4 regions of the Ectobacillus sp. OTK genome follow, and region 4 is predicted to be linked to each of the others. Evidence: riboswitches for the same ligand, from Rfam matches in the RefSeq annotation. Region 4 holds a riboswitch; each other region holds the start of a gene.
The links. Region 4 has a riboswitch for cyclic di-GMP ahead of AC6HZ4_RS25665 (hypothetical protein). Riboswitches for the same ligand answer to the same signal wherever they lie in the genome.
Positions count from the first base shown of each region.

Region 1: linked by a shared signal. The riboswitch ahead of AC6HZ4_RS26575 (YuzB family protein) and the one ahead of AC6HZ4_RS25665 (hypothetical protein) in region 4 are both predicted to bind cyclic di-GMP.
Region 2: linked by a shared signal. The riboswitch ahead of AC6HZ4_RS19300 (ArsR/SmtB family transcription factor) and the one ahead of AC6HZ4_RS25665 (hypothetical protein) in region 4 are both predicted to bind cyclic di-GMP.
Region 3: linked by a shared signal. The riboswitch ahead of AC6HZ4_RS16905 (amidase) and the one ahead of AC6HZ4_RS25665 (hypothetical protein) in region 4 are both predicted to bind cyclic di-GMP.

Region 1 is NZ_AP048547.1:5,377,279-5,381,803, forward strand. Features, by position in the region: gene AC6HZ4_RS26570 (HD domain-containing protein) at 1-459, opposite strand, end outside; gene AC6HZ4_RS26575 (YuzB family protein) at 771-995, opposite strand; cyclic di-GMP riboswitch class I at 1,252-1,340, opposite strand; gene AC6HZ4_RS26580 (RsfA family transcriptional regulator) at 1,666-2,370, shown strand; gene lipL (octanoyl-[GcvH]:protein N-octanoyltransferase) at 2,535-3,371, shown strand; gene pta (phosphate acetyltransferase) at 3,432-4,403, opposite strand.
Region 2 is NZ_AP048547.1:3,900,764-3,905,288, forward strand. Features, by position in the region: gene AC6HZ4_RS19295 (MFS transporter) at 296-1,453, shown strand; gene AC6HZ4_RS19300 (ArsR/SmtB family transcription factor) at 1,696-1,998, opposite strand; cyclic di-GMP riboswitch class I at 2,204-2,290, opposite strand; gene AC6HZ4_RS19305 (sensor domain-containing protein) at 2,581-4,525, opposite strand, start outside.
Region 3 is NZ_AP048547.1:3,397,774-3,402,298, forward strand. Features, by position in the region: gene AC6HZ4_RS16895 (DinB family protein) at 1-303, shown strand, start outside; gene AC6HZ4_RS16900 (hypothetical protein) at 685-1,080, shown strand; gene AC6HZ4_RS16905 (amidase) at 1,357-2,226, opposite strand; cyclic di-GMP riboswitch class I at 2,274-2,362, opposite strand; gene AC6HZ4_RS16910 (hypothetical protein) at 2,547-2,846, shown strand; gene AC6HZ4_RS16915 (ATP-binding protein) at 2,961-4,265, opposite strand.
Region 4 is NZ_AP048547.1:5,173,475-5,177,999, forward strand. Features, by position in the region: gene corA (magnesium/cobalt transporter CorA) at 1-800, opposite strand, end outside; gene mgtE (magnesium transporter) at 1,126-2,472, shown strand; gene AC6HZ4_RS25665 (hypothetical protein) at 2,641-3,585, opposite strand; cyclic di-GMP riboswitch class I at 3,617-3,705, opposite strand; gene AC6HZ4_RS25670 (DMT family transporter) at 3,870-4,525, opposite strand, start outside.

The sequences.
Region 1 (4,525 bases), 200 kb from region 4:
AATAACCTCTGCTACCTTTTTCGGGAATTCGCGGTCAACCTCCCGCAGCACTTGATTAATTTCTGTATCGCCAAGAATGATGCGCTGCGTAAAATGCTCATGGTCAAGATGAAACACCTTTTCAAAGGAATGCGAAAATGGCCCGTGTCCAACATCATGTAAAAGTGCAGCGCATAGGCAAAGCAAACGATCTTCAGCGTTCCATGCCGGTCTTCCATCAAACACATTGTCAATCATCCGGCGAATGATTTCATATACACCAAGCGAGTGATTAAATCGGCTGTGCTCCGCCCCATGAAACGTAAAAAATGTTGTACCAAGCTGCCTTACACGGCGCAGCCTTTGGAACTCTGCTGTTCCGATCAAATCCCAAATGATTTGGTCATCCACGTGAACATATTTATGTACAGGATCCTTAAATACCTTTTTTTCATTCATTTTGCCATTGGGATATACCATTTAAGGTACCCCCTTTCTTTACTACTGTCATATATATTATACCGAAGGAATAACAGAATGAGAAAGACCTGCCTATGCATTTTTATTCAATCAGATACAAATAGTATATATAAAGTAAACATTAAGAAAAGCGGACACCGTCCGCCCTGCTCCCGAGGGAGACAGTCCTCTGCACATTGAGGCGCTTTTTGCCTCGGCGGGCAGAGTCCTTTCCCCGCAGCAAACAGGTCATGGGAGCTAGATAGTACCCCTAAAATTACACTTTCTTAACTTATGCAAAAAAGCACTTCCTCTACTGAGAAGTGCTTTCCTTATTTTCCTAGTTTATCCTCAATTTTCTTAATCAATTCAGTTTCATTTGGTGCCGAAACAGGGCGATTATTTACGAACGCAAATGATTTTTTGCGCCCTGGACCACAATACGACTGACAGCCAATTTTCACATCCGCATTCGGATCTACCTTCTTTAACCGCGGAAGTAATGTTTTTAAATTTGTGGCCTGACAATCATCGCACACCCGAAATTCATTTGCCATCCTGCACAATCCTTTCTCAACCTCAAACTTTTCGCATGTATTAGTATGCACCGCTGCATGATTTGCTAAAAGGTATTTTACCGTTCTTTTTGAAATGTTGCAAGCCATCCTGTATGATTCCTTCAGGACAAGGCTATGATCAAGAATAGCCATGTTTCTGCCGCATAACAAAGCAGGCAGCTATATACTGTGTCTGCCTGCTTTGCAATCTTATATTTATCCAAAATATACCATACATGGCATGAGTGTTAAAAAGCATGGCAGCTAGACAGCCATAGAAGAATCTCTTCCTTAGGCTCTAAGCTTTGCGTCCCTGCTTTTCAATCAGGTTTGCCTTTTTCATATCACGTGATATAAAAATGTAGTGGGGTATTCTCCAATAGAGAATGTTATGTAAGCATGGACATATTATAGCTTTTTTTATCAAGAAAGTATATACGCTTTTTCTCATTTACTGTGTATATTTTCTGATGCCAGCTGATCTGAAAAAACTAAACTGAAAGAGAAATAGCATTTTTCAAAAATGGTATTCATTTTTTACTAGGAAATCAAAGTTCTACATTTCAGGAAATAATCTACCATATTTTTGAAAGGTTTGTATAAAACCGTTCATTTCCGTCCATCCTAAAGATAGAAAAGCATTTTAAAAAGGGATTAAGGAGATGACTCTATGAAGATAAGACAAGATGCTTGGACAGAAGAAGATGATTTACTTTTAGCAGAAACAGTATTGCGCCATGTCCGTGAAGGAAGCACACAATTAAACGCATTTGAGGAAGTAGGAGATAAGCTAAATCGCACATCAGCGGCTTGTGGATTTCGCTGGAATGCGGTTGTGCGCTATAACTATGAAAAAGCTTTGCAGGTAGCGAAAAAGCACCGCAAGGAAAAGATGCGTGCAATTGGCGGAGATCACGCAAAGAAAAAGCTGCTGTATACACCCCCGACTCCTGTCGTGCGTACAGTTGATATGGAAGCAGGTGAAATCATAGAAAATACAGTTCTATTAGAAGAGAATTCCTTCACGATGACGGATACTACTGATCTCGATCCGAGAGGAACTAGTTCTCTTACAATGGCAGATGTCATCCGCTTCCTGCAGTCTTTAGGAAACTCAGACGTAAAGGTTACCGCATTGGAACGTGAAAATGAAAGACTAAAAAAAGAAATTGCTGAATATATGCATAAAAATGAAGAGCTAGCAGGCAAAATTGCGAAGCTAGAGCAAGAAGCAACAACGATTCAGGAAGATTACGAAACAATGATGAAGATTATGAATCGGGCCCGTAAGCTCGCCCTCATGGATGAAGAGGAGCGCCCTACAACCAGCTTCCGAATGGACCGAAACGGAAACCTTGAAAAAATTGCAGAATGATAGCCGCAGAGGAGATAGCTATATTGCTATCTTCTTTTTTGTTATAATGACCTAAGAAAAGCTGACGCGGGCCGTTTTGCTATCGTAAGGGATTCCCCTCTAGGCAAGTCGGCAGCTGTCCAATACACTCTATAATCTTATAATATAATAAAGGGGCTACAGGCATGCGTGACTATCGTTCTATTTTATCCCAGCCCCAGTGGCGCATCATTGACCAATCAAGCTTAGGGCCGCAGTTTCAAGCGCTGCAGTCGTTTGCAATGGATGATACATTATGTACAACAGTCGGCAGCGGACTCTCCCCTGCAACAGTGCGCTCTTGGGTTCATCACAATACAATTGTACTCGGCATTCAGGATACAAGACTCCCGTTTTTGCAGGAGGGGATAAGCTTTTTAAAGGAGCAGGGCTGGAATGTGATCGTACGTAACTCAGGAGGCCTTGCGGTTGTGTTGGATGAAGGGGTACTAAACATCTCTCTTATCCTGCGCGAGGCCGATAAAAGCATTGATATTAACCTTGGCTATGATGCAATGCTAGGGCTCATTCAGGAAATGCTTCATGATTATGATGCTGTCATTGAGGCAAAAGAGATTGTTGGCTCTTATTGCCCAGGCAGCTATGATCTAAGCATTGACGGCAAAAAATTTGCCGGCATCTCACAGCGCCGTATTCGCGGCGGAATTGCTGTACAAATTTATCTATGCGCCACAGGCAGCGGCTCAAATCGGGCTGCCCTTATTCGTGATTTTTATCAGCTTGCGCTAAAGGGAGAACAGACAAAGTTTGTCTATCCTGTTATTGTGCCGGATGTAATGGCCTCGCTATCAGAGCTGCTTGGAACGGACATTACCGTCTCTCATTTAATGATGCGCCTGCTGCAAACACTGCAACGCTTTACACCAATACTCTTGCCTTCACAGCTGCAGCCTGAAGAGGCTTCGATGTACGAGCAAAACCTTCATCGAGTGTTGGAGCGAAACAGCAAGGCTCTAGTGTAAGCATACAATGGGATAACAGCAGGATAGCATAAAAAAAAGCCCGATACGGGCTTTTTTCATTTACAGTGCTTGACCTGCAGTAATTAAGGATAGCTTGTATACATCCTCTTCATTACAACCGCGGGATAAATCGTTTACCGGCATATTCAGCCCTTGTAAAACAGGCCCAATTGCCTCAAAATTCCCTAGACGCTGTGCAATTTTGTAGCCGATGTTCCCCGCTTCGAGGCTCGGAAATACAAATACATTTGCATCTCCTTGAATTACAGAACCCGGTGCTTTTTGCTTCGCAACAGATGGTACGAACGCCGCATCAAATTGGAACTCGCCGTCCAATGTTAATTCTGGCGCCATTTCTTTAGCTAGCTGCGTTGCCTCTACTACCTTTTCTGTTTCCGGGGATTTGGCCGAGCCCTTTGTTGAGAAGCTTAGCATCGCAACGCGCGGTTCAACACCGAACAAAGCAGCTGTTTTTGCGCTTTCTACTGCAATTTCCGCTAAATCCTGGCTGGATGGGGAAATATTAATTGCACAATCAGCAAATACATATTTTTCTTCTCCGCGCACCATGATAAACACGCCGGAGGTTTTAGATACGCCTGGCTTTGTTTTAATGATTTGCAGGGCAGGACGAACTGTATCTGCCGTAGAATGAGCTGCTCCGCTTACAAGTCCCTGTGCTTTTCCCATATAAACAAGCATTGTCCCAAAGTAATTTTCATCCTGCAACAATTTACGTGCATCCTCTTCAGATACCTTTCCTTTCCGACGCTCCACAAAAGCTGCTACCATCTGTTCCATTTCTTCGTAAGAAGCTGGGTCATAAATCGTAACGCCGGATAATGCTATATTTAAGGCAGCTGCCTTTTGCTGAATCTCAGCTGTACTCCCGACTAAAATAGGGTTCACGAGCCCATCCTTTGCTAAACGTGCTGCTGCGCCAAGAATACGTTCATCTGTTCCTTCTGGAAGAACGATTGTCGTTCCCTTTCCGCGAAGTTTCTCTTTTAATGTTGCAAATAAATCACTCACTGCTGTTCCCTCCTATGTACTAACACTGTCTTTAAGGATACGCCTTTTTTTTCTGAATTTAAACTTTTTCAATTTAAAAAAGCGTTCACATGTAAATGATTATATATTTTGAATATTCAGCC
Region 2 (4,525 bases), 1.3 Mb from region 4:
ATCAGTACGTTTTATTATAGCAAAGGGCTGAAAAAAAACAAAAGATACAATTCCATTATCTAAATCAATATACGTACAAACGAATCTAACATTAGCAAAATAATAGATGTTTCAATCAAATAGAGTATTTAATTTATTAAGAATTCACATTATAATTTAACCAAATTGTGGATATTTCAAAAACAACACCTTTACGAAAGCGCTGTCTACTGTTAGATAAAACAGTACCTTCACACAATCCATCCTTTTCTGTTTGTTTCAGGCAGCATTTATCCTATCCAATTGGGGGAATAACATGAGAAATATAAGTACTTTTTACTTCTTTTACTACATCGGCCTGTCAGCATATTCTCCATATTTAAGTATTTATTTCAGCGATAAGGGAATTACACCTGCAGCTATCGGAGGTATTCTGGCTATAGCAGCTATTACCGGTTTAATCGCTCAACCAATCATGGGCATTATAAATGACCGTTTATCTGACAACCGCATTATCTTAATGATTTCAACGATTGCTTCTCCCCTCCTTGCACTCGGATATTATGTATTTGATAGCTATGCTGCTTTAGTCATCATCGCTTGCTTGCTGCCAATTCTACAATCGCCTTCGGGGCCTATTGGCGATGCTATTGCATTGGAAATCGGGCAAAAGGAAGGTTTTTCCTTCGGGAGCGTCCGTTCCTGGGGTGCATTTGGATTTTCGTTAGGCTCATTCCTCACCGGCTTTTTATATGCAAAAATCGGCTATGATAAAAGCTTCTTTTTCTATCTGGCTTGCAGTGCGCTCGTTCTGCTTACATTGCTTCGCTTTCCAAAAGTAAAAAAACAGAAGATGACAATCTCTCTTACAGGACAGGTCAAACAGGTATTTTTTAATAAAGCATTTATGGCCTTTCTGGCTGTCTCCTTTCTATTGACAATGGCAATTGCCATCAATTTTAGCTTTCTTCCCATCTACTTCAAGGAATCGGGCTACAATAAAGGCTGGATTGGCACTGCTTACGCAATAGCAGCAATTATTGAAGTCCCGATGTTTTGGATAGCCGCTAGACTTAACAAAAAAATAGGACGATTTCTCGTCCTATGCATCGCTGGTATTTTGTATGCCGTAAAGTGTATCGTGTTAACCTTGTCTCCGAGCTTATTCGTTGTTCTTTCCATGCAGCTGCTTGATGGTATTTGCTTTGCTCTTTTCACTGCTGCCGCTGTTGAAACTGTACAATCCTTTTCAACAACGAAGACAAGCGCAACGTACCAAACTGTGTTTGCCTCCGTTACCTCTGGACTTGGCAGCATTATCGGAAACTCAGCAGGGGGATTCATCATTGACTATGCCGGTACTGCGTATCTCTACTTTATTTTATTTTTATTTTGCAGCGTGTCTGCCATTTGCTACGGGGCGTTCCATATTACATCTAAAAAATACAGCCGTCCTGTTGAGCAAAGTGTGTAGGCAAACGATCTTAATTATTTCAACGCAGGGGATGCTTCACCCCCCTGCGGCATTTTCCATTTTCTGATTGTTGCTGGATCCACCCATCATCCCATCTAGATCCTATCGTGATTTTGAAGGAATGCATCTCTACTCGCTATGTATAAAGGAATCGACATACAAAAACAAGCTGTAAGAATTCTTCACAGCTTGTTTTTGTACAATAGATTTTCCTAATCGATGCTTTTACTTATCCTTATGTATTATCCTGCAATAAATGACACTTCAAGCAAAGAAATTAGCTCCTTTATACGCTCATCCACCACTTCATAATATACCTCAATTCCTTTTCGATTCGCCTGTACAGTCTGAATGGACTTGAGCTTTCCTAAATGCTGCGACAAAGTAGGCTGCGGTAAATGAAGGTACACATTCAACTGCGTCACGCTTTGTGCACCTTTTTCAATTAATAGCTTAACAATTTGTAAACGGACAGGGTGAGCTATTATTTTTAATTGATTCGCTACCAATTCATAGCGCTTCGTATCGACTTCATAATTAAACATCGAATTCCTCCTCTTTCCTTTCTAGCAAACTAAAAGATCAAAGGCCGTACTACCATGGTATATATTATTATGAAATAACAATTCTATTTGTCATAATTACCCATTATTCTCTCCGGCAAATAAAGGACATGAGTATGTAGTCTCCTGTCCTTTCTGGGTTACATTGTATGTATTATCATGCTGTAGGATGACCAATAAAAAGAACCATGACAACCTGGCAATCATCATGCTTTCGCACCTTAGACCCGTAGCTTTGCATCCTTATCTTTCGATAAGTTTGCCTAAGCCCTTACCTATATAAACACATCTCTTGCATATATGCCAAGGTAAAGGATGAAACATTTACTTTAATATACAAATTATAACATAATTTATTTGAAGCATCCATAAGAAACAAAAAAACAGAATGAATTCTATCACATAAAGCACTCTTTTCCTTTTATGACAGAATTCATTCTGGAGACTGAAGCAGGCCGCTTCCGCTATACATCAAATTAGCTTCTAGCTGGAAATTTACACCTTATTAAAGAATAACAAAGAAAGGATTGGCAAAGCTGCCCGCTTTGCCAATCCTTTCTAGCATTAGGAAATATCCTGTTTTTGCTCCAACTCCACCATATTACAATTCGGAACAAATGGGTTTATTTTCATTTGCAGCAGGAGCTGTTTCAATAAGCCGGCTAAATCTTCGCGTTCCTTTTCATCTATTACAAATTCTAAACCATATCGATAAGTGCCATCACTTAATTCTTCCTTGGAAATAATATACCCACACACAGTAAGAATTTTACTAAAAAGCTGAATCTCAAACTCAAAAATCACATCTGTATGAATAGCAAGCCCAAGATAGGACGAGAAGCTCAATCCATCTGCGCTAAGTTCGTCAACTAACACCTCTGTCTTATCTAAACGAATCTCTTTGCCGTTCATTCGAGTAATTGTCATATATGAGCGAATTGGAAACAGCAGCGAAACATGCAACTGTTTTCGTTTTTGCGCATAGAGATTCACGGTATCTCCTTCATTTGAATGCAGGGCCCCTTTTGCTAACAGCGGAATCAGCTCCGCAAGAGGAACAGGCTTGCTGAAGACATAGCCTTGCAGCTCATCGCAATCATGTTCCCTTAAAAAATCAATTTGTTCGGTTGTTTCCACACCTTCTGCAACTACCTTCATTCCTAGGCCGTGCGCTAAGTGAATAATTGCTTTTACAATTGTTGCATTGGATTGATTTGTAATAACGTCCCGCATGAAGGAGCGATCAATTTTCAGTGTATCCACCTTAAAGTGAGACAAGTAAGCCAAGGAGGAATAACCTGTTCCAAAATCATCGATCGAAACGTTTAAACCGAGCTTCTTTAAGCGGTTGATGCTTAATTCAACTAATCTCTCATTATCTAAAATGGATGTTTCCGTAATCTCTATCTCTATCCAGTTCCCTTCAATTGCTGTTTCCTCTAATGCATTTTGCATGTTACGGACAAAATCCTCCGATACAAAAAGCTTAGCCGTTACATTAATTGAAATGGGAACAGGTGCAATATCTTGTTGCTTCCATGCCTGAATTTGCTTACAAGCTGTTTGTACAACCCATTTTGTCAGAGGATGGATAAGACCGGTCTCCTCCGCTATTGGGATAAAATCAGCCGGCGACACAGTCCCCCATTCTGGATGATTCCAGCGGAGCAGAGCTTCAACGCCTTGTATTCTTCCCGTTTTTGTATTTACACGCGGCTGATAATACAGCTCCAATTCATCCTGCTCAATCGCTTGGCGCAATCCCTTTACAAGCAAAATCCTTTTGAAACGATCGATATCAAGAATTGGATTGTACAACGCATACGTATTTCGACCGTTTTCCTTTGCTCCATACAGGGCAATATCTGCGTGCTTAATTAAGGATTCTGCATCTTCGCCGTGTTCCGGATACAAGCAAATTCCTAAGCTCGCTGTCGTATACAGCTCAAAATCCTGTATATGAAACGGACATTCTTCTATATTTGTATTTATATTGTGGGCCAGCGTTTCCATCCATTCCTTACTGACAGCTTCCCCATCCAGCACAATCGCAAACTCGTCTCCTCCTAGCCTCGCAATAAATGCATCATTCCCAACAAGCTGGACAAGCCGAGCGGCAAATTGATGAATCAACTGATCTCCAATACCGGGACCTAACGCATCATTAATGTATTTAAATCGATCAATATCTACATAAAGGAGAGCAAATCCACTTTTATTTTTCTTTGCGGATGCAATTACATCTTCCAGCTTTTTTTCAAAGCATCTCCGATTTGGCAAATCTGTCAAATAATCATAATAAGCCATATGCTTAATCATTCTTTCATTGCTTTTATGCTCGGTACTGTTGGATACATACCCAATCAAACCCAGACTTGAAGGAACGACCGTAACCTTCAGCCAAGCGCCCGTCGGTTCAAAAAATTCCTCGAATGAAAAAGTCTCCTGCTCCTCTATCGCCCGATAATAAAATTCATAAAACTTCGGGTTTTCAGTTTCTGGAATTACA
Region 3 (4,525 bases), 1.8 Mb from region 4:
AATACCGCTCTTCCTACTACTGCAAAGGAAATCGCGGATGCATATCGCCAAGCGAGTCAAGCCTTATCCAAAGCGGTTCAAACACAGTGGACAGATGAAACACTGCGAGAAACCTGTAACATGTTCGGACAATTCGATTGGTCAAAGGGAATGGCTCTTTCTATTCTCATCAATCATCAAATCCATCACCGCGGCCAAATGACGATTCTTATGCGCCAAGCAGACTTAATCGTTCCAGGCATATACGGTCCTGCTAAGGAGGAATGGAGCCAAATTGGTATGGAGGCTCCTGAAGTCGTGTAAAAAGAAATCTAATATTTTTTAAACATGTAACTAGTAAAAGCCGATTATTTCTATATTGAGAAGAAAAATCGGCTTTTTTATATTTACAAAAATCTAAGTTTACTTCCCAATTAAGCCGACTATAATACCTCTATTAAAGGCGTCTCTTTTAAATATATAAAACTAGATAAAAAGGAATTTCTGCTCGACGATTCGTTCTAAAGCAATCAAAAACATTCCTTATCTAGATCGTTAGAAAGATGTGATGATAATTAAAGACTTGGGCACCCGCATCAAGCTACGCTCCACTGATGAGGTGTTGTTCCTGCCTATTTTTTGATAAGCTCTATTAATGTTTGTTGTAGATTTTCAACTAAAATATCTCAATAAAAGAGGTCGGGAATGAAAAAAATAATTAGTATTAGGTTAGCGAGCAATATGATAATTCTCATTAATACAATAGCACTTTTGATGCACGTTCTGATACTCCTCAAAATTATACCGAATAATTTCGTATGGGGAGGACGATTAAAGAGTGAGACAGATGTAATCATCTTCGAAAGTATATCGATAGTAATTCAAATACTATTTATTTCAATTATCGCTACAAAAGCAGGCTATATTTTCAAAGGAAAGTTCCAAAGAGCTGTGAATGTCGGTACATGGATTATATTTGGACTTATGGTGCTTAATACAATAGGCAATTTAGTATCAATCTCTAGCTTGGAAACAATAGTAATGACTCCAGCGACAGGTGTGCTTGCGCTTTTAGTATTCAGATTAGCAATAGAAAAATAAAGTTATAGAAAGACTAAACGGTCTTTTACCTTAGCTAAAAATCAACACCAAATGATAACAGAGCCTTTTGATAAAGAACACTCGCCTATTGGCGAGCCCTGCCCTTGGGCGAAGACAGAGGCGTAGTTGCACTTACACTTTGTTCCTAAAATTTCCTGTTACGTCGAATGAGCTTCAAGCTGGAAATTTATACTTTCTTAAAGTGTAAAAAATAGCAGTACCTACCGCAAGATTTGGTCTGTACTGCTAATCTACTAATCTCAGTCTATTTTTATTTTACCGCTTCATCGTCATCCAACTGCCAACATGATGGACAGCTATACCTTTTAAAGCAGAATTGCTCGCATAGTAGTTTTTCACCGCTGTGAGTTCCCGATTCATGTATGATTCGCCTTCTTCAAAAAAGGAAATTGTATCACCTTCAGCAGTATTCCCGGTTTCAATGCCAACTACAATCGATTTTCTATATTTTTTAGCAAGTGCCATTTCATTTTTGACGATATCAATAATCATTAGTGCTGAATCACGATATGCCATAACCGTCACACCGTCTGTTTTTGCGATGACCCATTCAGCAAGCATCCCTTTTCCATACGTATTTTTATAGGGAATTCCATCAAACCAAAAAGGCATGTCCACTTCAAGCGGAAGATTTAAAGCAGCCGCACTGCTTTTCGCCTTCGTTAACAAAGATTGATACGATTTGATTGTATCGGCTTGATTCGTTGTCCAACCACTATATAAATAAGGTTCAACATCCAAATGAACACCCGCAAATTTTTGGGCAGACGTTGAGCCGCTTTGATATCTGCCAAGCCAGTTCATCATTTGATTTTGGATCATATATCCTTTCGGCGCAACCCATTCATCCGATCCATCTAACGCATAAATGCGTATTCCCTTTGCAAAGGCTTTTCCAATAAAGCTGCGATATACCTTCAGAGGAATGTCTCGGTCAATCTGCATGTATACTTTATTTACCTGTTTGCTTTCAAGGAAAGCGATTGTACCGGCTTCATCACTAACTATCATCCACGGATTCCAGAGCCATGTTGCCCGATCTGACGCAGAAGCTTCTGCGCTTAAATTGCCGGGAGCGGCCATAAGTACAAAAAACAGAATTATTGACATTATAATTTTTTTCATTACCAAAAGGTCCTCCATTCTCTCAGCCAAGACTCACAGAACGAGAACCTGGCAACCTGACGACCATACGCTTTCACAGCGGTTAGGCTCACGGCTTTGCGTCCTTCCCTTTCGGTGAAGTTTGCCTTTTTCATACTATTTTATATCTTTATTATACGGCACCTTAAGAATTTCCGTCCATTTACTTTTTTAACCAAACAAAATATTTCGTTATACGGATTAGTCTTACCTACGTTAGCTTTGCATGATTTCGAGCTCTTTGGACATACTGTGTATGCATCTTCTCTGGCGATGCTATCTTATAACAAGGAGGCACTCCTATGCCAAATCAAAACCAATTCAGGAACTCTACAGCTGCTCCTTCTATACAGGATACAATGGAGGACATTTGGCGCACAACTTGCGGGTCATGGGAGAACTGTAGCGAGTCCACCGTTCAGTCTTTCTTATCCCAATGCGAGCAGCATAACATTGACCCGCAGTTTTGCATGAGTTGGATTCAGCAACATAGCAATCAGATTCCAAACTGGCCGGCTGTTTCTGATGTAACTCGTGAATGGGTCAACCAACATACTTCTACGGGTTCTCCCATTTCCGTGTCAGAGCAGAATACACGTTAATAAAAAAGCAGACACAGCCTCCCTTGCTCCTAAAGAAGAATGTGCTCCCACGCACAAGGCGTTTTTGCCTTTTGCGTGGTATCCGTCAAAACAGTCGAAAACAAAGAATAATCTTCAAACCAAATTGTTTTGTAAAATAATCTCATTTTCCTTAATGGCAGGCAGTATAATAGAAAATTTCGTTCCTTTTCCCTTCCTGCTAAAAACTTGTATCTTTCCATCCATCGCTTCAATGATTCGATAACTGACCATTAATCCTAGACCGGTTCCTTTTTCTTTGGTTGAATAAAACGGGTTCCCTAGTCTTTCTAATTCCGCTTTTTCCATTCCCACACCATTATCAACAATCTCAATGATGACATTATCAGCTCTTTTATAACCGTATATTTGAAGCATTCCTCCATCCGGCATTGCCTCTACCCCGTTTTTTAGAAAATTAATGAAAACTTGTGCAAGTTTTTTGGAGTCGCCTATAACCTCTAAGGAATCCTCTATGTTATATGAAATTTGAACATTTTTCATTATGGTAAAACCTTCAATGATATTGATAACCTGCTTCATCAGTTCCCCAATTTTGATTGCTTCTTTTTTATTAATCTGGGGTCTTGCATATGACAAGTAATCTTCAATAATAGACTCAGCTCTATCCAGTTCACTGATGATAAGCTTCATATAATCTTTATTTGTTTTCTCGACTTCTTGATTGCTTAACAGTTGGACAAATCCACGAATGACAGTCATCGGGTTTCGGATTTCATGAGCAATTGAAGCCGCAAGTTCTCCCAGTACATACATTTTTTCAGCCCGTTCGATTTCCTTCCAAAGAATAAGATTTTCGTGCATCATTTCAATAATATAAATTGCCATCCACATAGCCACAACATGCAGCAAACAGTACATAATAAAAAACATAACAATCTGTTGGTCTAACAATCTTGCAGAATCGACCATCCTGATACAACTAATCAGTGTCACTAAGAATGAAGCAAAAAATGAAAGACTTAATCCAATCAAAAATTTTTTCTGGCGGGTGCCGCTTCTATATTTAACCAAGTAAAAACCTGTAATACATATGATAACAGAATAAGCATATACGGTTGTATAAATCCCATCTCCACCTAAATAATATCTGTATACAAATAAAATAGCGGTTAATATCCCCCCTGCCAGATATCCTCCATACAACATTCCTAGCAACAACGGAATAATTCTTAGGTCATAAAAATACCCCGGAAACATGGAAAATGGAAAGGACATACACAATATGATGGTGGCAGCTGCCAGGAAGAGAATCACAAACTTCCTTTGCGCTTTAAGCTTATCGTTATTCCGTCTTCGACTTAAAATAATCATAAAACTCAAGAAAATTGCGCATAAAATCAAAAAGATATTTAGGAGTAGACTTTGAACACCAACCAATTAAATCCTCCTCATGTACTACCCTTTATTTAAGTTAAGGGTACCTTCTCCATTAAACTTTCAGGTAATTATAACACCTTTTTGATTAGTATATATAGACTATATTTAATTCCCCATCATTTTATTAAGTCCAGACATTAAGTTCTAATTATGCCAATCAGCCGGCAATTTGTTATACATGCATCTGCATATGATGCTGTCATCTTATCCAAGTATAGCTTGGACAAGAAACGATAAGTTAACGATGCTAAACCATTTTG
Region 4 (4,525 bases):
GGCATAAAAATGGTTGTAATCACTGTTAATGTTTTCATAATGCTGTTCATGTAATAAGAGTTCAAAGAAAGGTAATTATCCCGAATTTCCGAGGTGATGGCTCTGTTTGTCTCAATCAATTGCCCTAACTTTATCAGGTGATCATGAATATCTCGGAAATATGCTCTCCTATTTGGTTGAATCGGAATACGTTCTGATTCAAGTATACGATATAACAGCTCACGCATTGGAGTAATTGTATGATGAAGATGCAATAAATCTCCTCTTATAATAAAAGTTTCATTAATCAAAGCAGACATGGCACCCCTTCGCCCATGTCTTTCCAGACCTTGAATCCGCTCTTCAATGGCGTAAACAATAGGAAAATACGTATCTACCAGTTTGTCCATAACTTTATGTGCTGCGTCCGTTGGTCCTTTTTTCTTTATATCTTTTAAGTGCCGAAAGTATTCCCAAGCAGATTCGACTTCATGTAATTCATCAAAGTGGAAAGAAACAATAAAATTCTTTCCTATAAATAAATCCACTTCACTCGTTTCCAATGTACTATCATTGATTGCGTGAACCACTAAAAAGCTGTAATCATCATAATACTCCAACTTTGCCCGCTGTAAATGATGAAGACAATCTTCAATAGCTAATGGGTGGAATTGAAAATATGTATCTAATAATTGTGCTTCTTCTTCTGTTGGCATGTTAAAATCTACCCAGTACCACTTGATATCATTTCTTTTAAGAATGTCTAACCCTAAATCGCTTAAAATTTGATGATCATGCGTAACAGCTAATACACGAATCAAGTGCTTATACCTCCACATCTTTTTTTCCAAATTCCCTTAGGCAAATATAGCAACCAATATTATAAAAAGCAAATTCCGGCCGGAACACTTCCCATTGGCGCGGATGTCACGTTAACCTTATTTTTTGCATTTGAATATCAGGAATCATTATTATATATTGGGGTTAAGAATACTTGTTTGGCTTACTGGTTCCCCTGTTCTTTTTAGTTCCCTCTTACTTTGCAATGGATTGTAGGAATAATAAGAAAAGGCAGTTTGAATGTTTTTTATTACTGTTTGAGGGGCTCGTATTTTATTTACTTAAAAGGGATTGGTGGTTAGAAATATGAAAGAGGACCAATTAACTCTTCAAATTATAAAGGCACTAAAAGAAGGGAAAAAGAAAGAATTCCAGACAATATTGGAAGAGCTGCAACCTTATGATATAGCACGATGTTTTGAAAACCTTCCGGAAAAACATCATACGCGTTTTTTATTGTTTCTTTCTTCCGAACAAATTGCTGAGCTAATTCAGGAACTTGAAAATGAAATTCAGTTAAAAGTTCTCACTAAATTAGGGATTGAAAAATCAGGACAAGTTATGGACTTAATGGAAAATGACGATTTAGCCTCACTGCTTGAGAACCTATCTCCTGATAAAATAGAGGAGTTTCTTTCTGGAATGAAACAAGAAGAAGCTCAAATCGTTCAAAATATCATGAACTACCCTCCTGAGACAGCAGGACGATTAATGACAAATCGTTTTGTATGGATTCCTCAACATTATACAATTCGGGAAACAGTCGATAAACTCAAAATATTTGCTGAATTCTCTGAAACCATAAACTATGTATATGTGATTGATAACGATAAGAAACTTGTCGGAGTTGTATCTTACCGAGATATAATTTTAGCAGATGAAACGGATAAAATTCAGGATGTTATGTACAGCCGTGTGATTTCTGTTTCTGCTAATGCGGACCAAGAAGAAGTAGCTCGTGTAATTGAACGTTATGACTTTTTAGCAGTTCCTGTTGTTGAGAACAACAATGAGCTTGTGGGAATTGTAACGGTTGACGATATTATTGATGTTTTCATTAAGGAAGCGAATGAAGATATTGAAAAACTTTCGGCATCTGGAAAAGCAATAGACTTTGATACAAAGGCACTTGTTGCTGCATATCGCCGTCTCCCCTGGTTAATTTTACTTTTATTTATCGGAGTAGTATCAGGAACCATCATTAGCGGTTTTGAAGAAACATTGTCAAAGGTAGTTGCTTTAGCATTTTTTATGCCTATGATTGCAGGAATGACCGGAAATACAGGTACCCAATCTTTAGCTGTTGTAGTAAGAGGACTCACTACCCGTGACATCGATAAAGGTATGATTTTGCGACTCATTTTTCGGGAATTTAAAGTTGGCTTGATAATAGGCATTACCTGCGGAATATTAATTTCAATAATAGCTTTTATTTGGAAAGGGAATCCAATTTTGGGGTTAGTGGTTGGAAGTTCATTAATCATGACTTTAATAATAGGAACTTTATCTGGAACTATTATTCCTATTATATTATATAAATTTAAAATAGATCCAGCAGTGGCTTCTGGTCCATTGATTACAACATTGAATGATATTTTATCACTACTGATTTATTTTGGAATTGCAACAATGTTTATTTCAAAATTAATGTAGGGATACCGTCACATGCCCATCAAATCAAGAAGATCATAGCAATTCCATATGAAAGATTAACACTATCTAAAACACTAAGAAGCATACATACCTATACTTAAAAAAAATTGCCCAAATAGACAAAAAAAAGAAGGAGACTTCCTCCTTCCTTCTTTTTCGGATAGAAAATTACTCTTCGTCTTCATCCTCGTCTTCTTGAGTTTCCTCTGCAGATTTATGCTCTGCTTCTAACTCTTGTCCACCTATAAATTCAACTTCAATTTTTAATTCTGCAAAATCCTCAGTACCAAGAACCTGCTTCACCTGGTCAACTAACTCCTCATCTGTCATATTTGGAGTTAAAGCCAATCGTTCAACGATCGTTCCAGAGTCCTTGATTCCAATTTCATCCTTGATTTTGGTTTCAGATCCTTCCCTTGAAATTTCATATTCCAATTCGAATTCACGATCAGCCGCATCGACTAGCTCTATTTCAAGCTCTTCTACTTCATTTTTATTGGAAACTCCATCACCGTCAGAATCTTCCTTATAATCTTGTAAACCATCATTATCACTATCGGAATCGTTCGGATTATAGCCTAGATCAAATTCAACAGAGTTTTCTAGTTTATCTGTATCTTTATCTTCTTCGCCATCAACTAGGCCGTCCTTATCTGAGTCACTATTAATAGGATCCGTTCCTACTACGAATTCCTCTTTTGTGTTTAACTCATCGGAGTCATTGTCTTCTTCTGCATCTTTAACCCCATCTTTATCGGTATCGGCTTTTAATGGGCTTAAATCCGCTTCGATTTCCTGCAGATTTGTTAATTGGTCCTTGTCATTATCCTCTTGTCCATCAGACAATTTGTCTTTATCTGTATTTTTTGATATTGGATTTAGGTTTAATTGATACTCCTCAAGATTATTTAATCCATCCTTATCGTTATCCTTTGCTGCAACATACTTTCCGTATCCTAAATGATATTTCTTTTGCCAATCGTCAGGAATCCCATTCTTATCTTTGTCGACCTTCGCGGCATTTTTTTGATCTTTCCCTTTGGCATCAGCAACACCTAGCCCTTGAGAAAATATCAATGACGCGGCTAATGCTCCTACAACTACCTTTTTCATGTACATTCACTCCTCTAATTTTTTTCCTGTGAACGGCAACTGGCTGGCTTGATAGCATTCGCTATTTTAGCCCCTAAAGTTTTGCGTCCCAAGCTTTCACAAGGTTTGCCCTTAATCTAATTATAGTAATTTACCGGGTTTTAGTATAGGGTAAAATATTACAATTAGTTGATATAATAGAGTTTGTTATCACCATGCAGGAGGCTGTCATCATATTAGATTGATCACAACAAGAAAACGGCAGGGAGAAGCCTCCCTGCCGTTACTCTATTTTGACGAAATACTCATATTCTATTAACTTGCCCTGCATGACTCTGTTTTGGTTCCCTTACCACCATTAAAACACCGCTAAGAATTAGGATAGACCCTATCCAAAACGTTCCGCCTATATTCTCTTCTAGAATAAGCCATCCGAGCAATGCTCCAACTAAGGGTTGAAAAAAGAAAAATAACCCGCCGCTTGATGCCTCAAGCAGCTGGAGCCCTCGATTCCAAAGCAGAAATCCGCCAGCCGTCGAAACAATACCCAAATACAAGACTCCGCCCCAAATAGCCGGATGAGCCAGCTGGTGGATAGGTATTTCGTGTAATCGCCCCAAAACAAAAGGAGTCAGCGACACTATGGCAACTAAGGCTGAATAGGCCGTCACCACAATTTGCGAGTAATGACCTGGAACACGTTTTACCAGGACAGACATAAGAGCCCATGTTAAAGCAGCAACAAGCAGCGAAATACCGCCAAGCTGGTTGGACATATCCGTATGACTATTCCCAACAATAAGCAATACCCCTGCTGTTGCTAAGCAAACAGACAATCCCTTTTTCATATTCAACTGCTCTTTTAATAGAAGACGGGCAAAAATAACCATAAATGCTGGTGTCGAGGAGGTGATAATTGCCCCCATTTGTGCCGAGGATAATTTGGTTCCGATTTCCTGAG